2 linked regions of the Pseudosulfitobacter sp. DSM 107133 genome follow. The protein of the gene in region 1 interacts with the protein of each later gene in a pairwise test. Links are inferred from orthologs where the notes say so. Each region holds a gene or a part of one and is shown in the gene's direction. Other genes may lie near its edges.

Region 1 (3,230 bases):
GCTACGGCTTTGTCGAAACCTTCATGATTTCGGCTGAGAAAGGCTTTGGCGTGGATGCGTTGCGTACATGGCTGGGGGCGCAACTGCCCGCGGGGCCGTGGCTGTACCCCGAAGACCAGATTGCCGATCTGCCGATGCGTATGATCGCCGCCGAGATGACCCGCGAAAAGCTGACGCTGCGGCTGCATCAGGAGCTGCCCTATCAGTTGACGGTCGAGACCGAGAACTGGGAAGAGCGCAAGGATGGAACCGCGCGGATCGACCAGGTGGTGTACGTCAGCCGCGACGGTCACAAGGGCATTGTCCTTGGCAACAAGGGCGAGACGATCAAATCGGTCAGCAAGGCCAGCCGCGCCGAGCTGGAAGAATTCCTGGGCCGCCGTGTGCATTTGTTCCTGCAAGTCAAGGTGCGCGAGAAGTGGCAGGAAGAGGCCGAGCGTTATTCGCAGATGGGGCTGGATTTCAAAGATGGCAACGTTTGAACCTTTGGCCGAACGACCCTCCGGGGGGAGTTTATCTGGCAAGATGAAGCCATGAGCCGTCTGACGGCGCGGTTCTGGGTTGATGCCTATCTGACGCGGTTGCGGCTGTTTGACATTGCCGCTTTTGTGGTCGCCCATGGCGATGACACGGGCGGCGCGGTGCTGGTCAAGCTGAACACGCTGGACGGGCAGGCGGTGGTGTTTCACCGCAGTTTTGATCTGGAAAGTGACGCGCGGGTCTGGGCCGAGTTGGCCAAGGGGGCTGAGGCGGACGTGGACGCCGCGGTGGCACGCCAGCGCGGGTTCGATCCCGACCTGTGGGTGGTCGAGGTCGAGGACCGCGCGGGGCGACATCTGCTGGATCACGACGGGCTGGCCTGAGCATGGAGTGGCGGGGAACAGGCATCTTGCTGGCCGCGCGCAAACATGGCGAGACATCTGTGATTGTCGAAGTGTTCACCGAGGATCGTGGCCGTCATGCGGGTGTGGTGCGCGGTGGGACCAGCCGCAAGATTGCACCGATCCTGCAACCGGGCGCACAGCTTGACGTGGCGTGGCGTGCGCGGCTGGAAGATCATATTGGCAGTTTCACCGTCGAGCCGGTGCGCAGCCGCGCCGCGCAGGCGATGGGCGACAGGCTGTCGCTGGCGGGGTTGAACGCGGTGACGGCATTGCTGTGCTTTTGCCTGCCCGAGCGCGAGGTGCACGCGCCGCTGTACCGTCGGACCGAGGCCTTGCTGGACCTGATGGGGCAGACTGATATCTGGCCGCTGGCCTATCTGCGCTGGGAATTGGCGCTGCTCGAAGAGATGGGGTACGGGCTGGACCTGTCGGCCTGTGCGGTCACGGGGGGGACCGAGGGGCTGCGGTATGTCTCGCCCAGGTCGGGGCGGGCGGTGTCGGAACAGGGAGCAGGGGAGTGGGCGGACCGGTTGTTACCCTTGCCCGATGTGCTGCGCGGGCGCGGTGATGCGCCGGACGGCGAGATTGTGCAGGGGTTGCAGACCACGGGGCATTTTCTGCAAGCGCATCTGGCCGCAGGTCAGGGCCACCGCGCCTTGCCCGTGGCGCGGGCGCGGTTTGTCGAGGCGTTCAGTCGGCGGCTCTGAACATCATTTCGCGGCCTTTTTCATTCTTCAGAATCATCACATCGCCCAGCACTTCGATCAGGGTCATGTCTTGCAGCGCGGTGAAATAGCGGGTTTCGTCGGCAAGGGCCGGGCAGGCGCGGCGGGTGGCGCGCAGGGGGCCGGTCTTGAACCACGGGTAGGGAACCGACATCGTGCCGGAGAAGCCGTTACAGGGCCCCTGTCCATCAATCTTGCCGGTTTCGGGAAAGCGCAGCGTGGCTGTCGCCGCGAATGGCTGGCCGTCGATTTCAACAAGGGACCAGGTGCTGTCACCGGCGCCATAGGCGCGCGCGGTTTCATCTGCTTTGCAGGACACGGCGAAGGTCAGGGCGAAGATCAGGGCAATGCGCATGGCGCTGATTAGCGCAATGCCAGCACAAGGTCGATCAACGCCGTATAGGCATTGGCGGAATCGTGCCGTTTGGATTTGGGCAACATCGGCATGCCGATCAGCGCCCCATAGGCGGCGCGGGCGAAATCAGGGTTCTTGAGGCCCAGCTGCGTCAACAGCGTCGCCATGTAGGTCAGACGCTCGGCATCGACCTGCGCCAGCGCGTCGGCAGCGTCCTTGTGTTCCTGCGCCCACGAGCGGATGGCGGGGGCGGTGGTGTCGTCCAGAACGTGTTTGCCGAAATCCTGAAGGCGGTCAGCCGCGCCGCCATCGGATTCCAGCTGTGCGACCACATCGGCAAAAGCCCGGGTTTTCCAATGATCCAGCAGCGCCGCGTGAAAGGCGGGGACGTCGGTGAAATGCCAGTAGAACGAGCCCTTGGTGGTGCCCATGCGACGGGCCAGCGGTTCAGCCCGCAGCGCGGGTGGACCGTCGCTGCGCAGGGCAAGGATGCCAGCGCTGATCCATTTCTCGCGGTTGAGACGGGTGTGTTTCATACCTTCCGGTGTAGAGCGTCGCAGGCCCCCTCACAAGCGACATATGCTGCAAGTGCAGCATAAGCGCGAGAGCCTGCGACAGATTTGGGCACTGTGCCTGCGAAACGGGCTGCCCGCGCGGGATTAGCCCAGCAAACGGCGGGCGATGACCTGTGCCTGAATTTCGCCGGCACCCTCGAAAATGTTGAGGATTCGCGCATCGCACAGCACGCGGCTGATCTTGTATTCCAGGGCAAAGCCGTTGCCGCCGTGGATTTGCAGGCCGTTGTCGGCCGCCGCCCAGGCCACCCGCGCGCCCAACAGCTTGGCCATGCCGGCCTCGACATCGCAGCGCCGCCCCTGATCCTTTTCGAAGGCACTGAAATAGGTCAGCTGGCGCGCGATCATGATCTCGACCGCCATCATCGCCAGCTTGTTGGCCACACGGGGGAATTCGATCAGCGATTTGCCGAACTGTTTGCGGTCCTGGGCATATTGCATCGCGATATCCAGTGCCGACTGGGCCACACCAATGGCGCGGGCAGCAGTCTGGATGCGGGCCGATTCGAATGTCTCCATCAGCTGCTTGAAGCCTTTGCCTTCTTCGCCGCCCAGCAGGTTCTCGCCTTTGACGTGGAAGCCGTCAAAGGCCAGTTCGTATTCCTTCATGCCGCGATAGCCCAGCACTTCGATCTCGCCGCCGGTCATGCCCTCGGTGGGGAAGGGATTGGCGTCGTCACCGGGCGTTTTC
Region 2 (3,673 bases), 880 kb from region 1 along the record:
GCGCAGAGAAATTTGCCGAAATGGAGCCGGTGATCGAGATCGCTGCCGAATAGGGGACATCAGGGCCACGGCCCACGCCGCGCCCCTGATAGACAGATACAGCCGGTTACTTGGAACTGTCCGAGCGCAGCGTATCGGGGATGTTATTGACGACGTCGTCAACCAAGGCTGCAATCATCGCCTGATAAAAATCCGCGCGGTCGGGGGCGACATAAATCACGCCATCATGGGGCATGTCGGCCGTCTTGGCCATAATATGCACCGGAACCGTGTCTTCATTGATCTCGGCATTGGCGTCTGTGTAGTTGATCGTCGCGACCAGTTCGTTGAACTCGGCGCTGTCTGGCAGCACGGAATCGCCATCCAGCAACACGCCTTTGATCTCAACTTTGATGGCAGGATCACCCGCGTCACCGGTCAGTTCGATACGCTCGGCGATCATGCGCATCACGTCCTCTTCGATCTGGGGATAATATTGCATCGCGTTGGCGTCGACGTGCTCATTAAGATCCGCATTGACGGTCACTTCGGAAATGGGAGATGCGGCGAAAGCTCCCAACGGCAACACTGCGATGGCCGTGGCAGCGGCCAGCTTTGCAAAAGTCGTTTTCATTGTCTTGCTCCTTCGGTGGCCGTGATGGCCCGCGATATGCATGACAACTTGGCTTAGGGTGTCGTTGTTCCTTCGGCCATGGCCAAGCCGGGACCGAGGGCGCGACAAACAGGCGGAAACCCGCCCGAAAATCTGAATCCAATAGGTATTTCTTCAAATCAGCCTGAAATCAGCTGCCCCAGATAACCTTGACGTAATTCTGGGTTTCTTTGTAGGGCGGCACGCCTTTGTGGCGTTTCACGGCCTCGGGGCCCGCGTTATAGGCCGCCAGCGCCAGACGCCAGCTGCCGAACGTGCGGTACTGCTGGCTGAGATAGCGCGCGCCACCTTCCAGATTTTCGTGCGGATCGCTGGGATCGACGCGCAAACGGCGTGCTGTGGCGGGCATCAGCTGTGCCAGCCCCAGGGCTCCCTTGTGCGATTTGGCACGCGGATTCCAGCCGGATTCCTGCTGGATCAGCCGCAGGAACAAATCTTCGGGCACGCCATGTCGACGCGCGGCTTCGCGCGCGGCGACCAGATAAACACCTTTGTACTTGCCGCTATAGGCCGGGTTCACGTCCCATTTGGTTGGTGTGTTCACCTTGGGTGGCTGCAATTTGACCGAGGCCGTGTATTGCTGCGACGCGCGCGAATCCAACACTTTCAACTGCGATCCGAACAGCTTGCTGCGACTGCGCGACGAAAATACGTCGGCATGGGCTGCCCCTGCCATGGTCGCACCGATCACCAGCGCTGAAATCATTGCGCGCATAACTTTCCGCCCCCGAGATACCGAGCCCGCACGGCTCTGATTTTACCCATTACGACACTATACAAAAATCGACGCTTTGGGCCACCCCTTTGGTTCGGATAACCATTAGCCTTGTGTTTACCATGTTCCGACCAATCTGTAGGTTGTCACGACCGTTCGGGAATCGCCCGCGCGGGTACGAATGAGTGAGAGGACAACATGGCTGGCTCAGTTAATAAAGTGATCCTAATCGGCAATCTGGGCCGCGATCCCGAAGTGCGCAGTTTCCAGAATGGCGGCAAGGTGTGCAACCTGCGCATCGCCACCTCAGAAACATGGAAAGACCGTAACACCGGCGAACGCAAAGAGCGCACCGAATGGCATTCGGTTGCAATCTTCAGCGAAGGTCTGGTGCGCGTGGCCGAGCAGTACCTGAAAAAGGGCTCGAAAGTGTATATCGAAGGCCAGTTGCAGACCCGCAAATGGCAGGACCAGTCCGGTCAGGACCGCTATTCGACCGAGGTCGTTCTGCAAGGGTTCGGCAGCACGCTGACCATGCTGGATGGTCCCGGCGGCGGCGGTGGCGGCGGTGGGAACTATGGCGGCGGTGGCGGCTCCAGCTATGACAGCGGCCCGTCGGATGATCGTTATGGTGGGCCGTCGTCGGGTGGTGGCAATGCGCCGACGCCTTCGCGTGATCTGGACGACGAAATCCCGTTCTAAGCTTTTGGTTCTGCGCGCCGCTCAGCCGTCGCGCAGAACCTCCAGAACCGTCTGCGCCGGAACATCCGACGTGACAAAGGCATCACCGATGCCGCGCGCCAGCACAAAGCGCAGCTGGCCATCCACCACCTTCTTGTCCTGCCCCATCAGCGCGAGCAACGCTTGTGGCCCCGGCAATGCGCCGTCGATGTCGGCCAGATTGGTCTTCATGCCCATGTCGCGCAGATGCGCGCGGACGCGACTTGGATCTTCCTGACTGCACAGGCCCAGGCGCGCCGACAGTTCAAAAGCCATCGCACAGCCCACCGCAACACCTTCGCCGTGCAGCAGGCGGCTGGAATAACCCGTGGCAGATTCCAGTGCGTGGCCAAAGGTATGGCCAAGATTCAGGAGGGCACGGTCGCCCTGTTCGGTTTCGTCGCGCACGACGATGTCGGCTTTCATCTGCACCGAGCGGCGCACCGCCTCGATGCGCGCGCGCACGTCACCTGCGGCCAATGCCGGCCCCTGCCCTTCAAGCCACTCAAAAAATGCAGCATCGCCCAGCAAGCCGTATTTCACGACCTCGCCGTAGCCAGACAGAAAATCGCGCGGTTGCAGCGTGCCCAACAGGTCAACATCGGCCAGCACCAGGCTGGGCTGGTGGAACGCGCCGATCAGGTTCTTGCCATGCCGGGAGTTAATTCCCGTCTTGCCGCCCACCGAACTGTCGACCTGTGCCAGCAGCGACGTGGGCATTTGCACAAAGCGCACCCCGCGCCGCAGGATCGCGGCGGCAAAGCCGACCAGATCGCCAATCACGCCGCCCCCCAGGGCCACGACGATATCGCCGCGCTCGACCTTTTGATCCAGCAGCCAGTCAACGCAACTCATCAGATGTGGCCAGCTTTTGGTGGCTTCGCCCGCAGGCAGGGACATGGCAGCGCAGTCGATGCCATGGCCGCGCAGCCCGTCCTGCAAGGCCCCAAGGTGCAGCCCCGCCACGGTTTCGTCCGAAATCACCACAACCCGCGCGCGTTTCAGCAAAGGTGCGATATGGGTGCCTGCGTCGCCCAGCAGTCCGGTGCCGATCAACACGTCATAGGCGCGCCCCGGCAAGTCGACATGTACAGTTTCAAGCATCCAGTTTCTCCAGAACATCAGGCCGCGTCAACAGCGCCGCAATCACCCGTTCCGCCATCTCTTCAATGCTGTACGAGGGTTTGGAGGGCACATGAAGATCGGCCAGTTTGTAGATCGGCACGCGCGCTTCATACAGTTCGGTCAGCCTGCCCTTGGGGTCAGCACTGCGCAGCAACGGGCGCGTGTCCTTGTAACGGACACGATGCCACAACAGCGAAAGGTCAGCGTTCAGCCACACTGATACGCCGCGTTGTGAAATGTTCTGGCGGTTTTCAGCGCTCAGGAACGCGCCGCCACCGGTCGACAGAATCCCGTGGGAATTGTCCAGCAGGCGCGAGATCACTTGCGTTTCCTTGACCCGAAAGAACGGCTCGCCGTCGCGTTCAAAGATTTCGGGAACGGTCATGTTTGCCGCGGTTTCGATTTCGTGATCGCTGTCGATAAAGGGCACGCCCAGTTTTGCCGCCAGCACCTTGCCCACT

Evidence for each region. Proteins that work in one complex are often made in the same cells at the same time.
Region 2: the proteins of recO (region 1) and DSM107133_RS11025 interact in binary tests that used the Escherichia coli proteins (3 or more experiments, as listed by UniProt). The link is inferred for Pseudosulfitobacter sp. DSM 107133 from one-to-one orthologs.

Annotation. Positions count from the first base shown.
Region 1 is NZ_CP085154.1:3,119,041-3,122,270, reverse strand. Bases 1-2,728 are described here. They hold recO (DNA repair protein RecO), read left to right. Parts: upstream 1-865; coding sequence 866-1,591; downstream 1,592-2,728. Other genes in these bases: DSM107133_RS15495 (acyl-CoA dehydrogenase family protein), read right to left, coding at 2,624-2,728; DSM107133_RS15500 (TetR/AcrR family transcriptional regulator), read right to left, coding at 1,973-2,500; DSM107133_RS15505 (META domain-containing protein), read right to left, coding at 1,575-1,964; DSM107133_RS15515 (DUF1491 family protein), read left to right, coding at 534-863; era (GTPase Era), read left to right, coding at 1-482. In the rest of the region: more of DSM107133_RS15495, read right to left, coding at 2,729-3,230. UniProt on the Escherichia coli protein: Involved in DNA repair and RecF pathway recombination.
Region 2 is NZ_CP085154.1:2,241,632-2,245,304, forward strand. The notes cover bases 521-3,317. They hold DSM107133_RS11025 (single-stranded DNA-binding protein), read left to right. Parts: upstream 521-1,565; coding sequence 1,566-2,069; downstream 2,070-3,317. Other genes in these bases: DSM107133_RS11015 (hypothetical protein), read right to left, coding at 521-613; DSM107133_RS11020 (transglycosylase SLT domain-containing protein), read right to left, coding at 783-1,367; aroB (3-dehydroquinate synthase), read right to left, coding at 2,091-3,191; DSM107133_RS11035 (shikimate kinase), read right to left, coding at 3,184-3,317. In the rest of the region: DSM107133_RS11010 (ABC transporter ATP-binding protein), read left to right, coding at 1-53; more of DSM107133_RS11015, read right to left, coding at 107-520; more of DSM107133_RS11035, read right to left, coding at 3,318-3,673. UniProt on the Escherichia coli protein: Plays an important role in DNA replication, recombination and repair. Binds to ssDNA and to an array of partner proteins to recruit them to their sites of action during DNA metabolism. Acts as a sliding platform that migrates on DNA via reptation.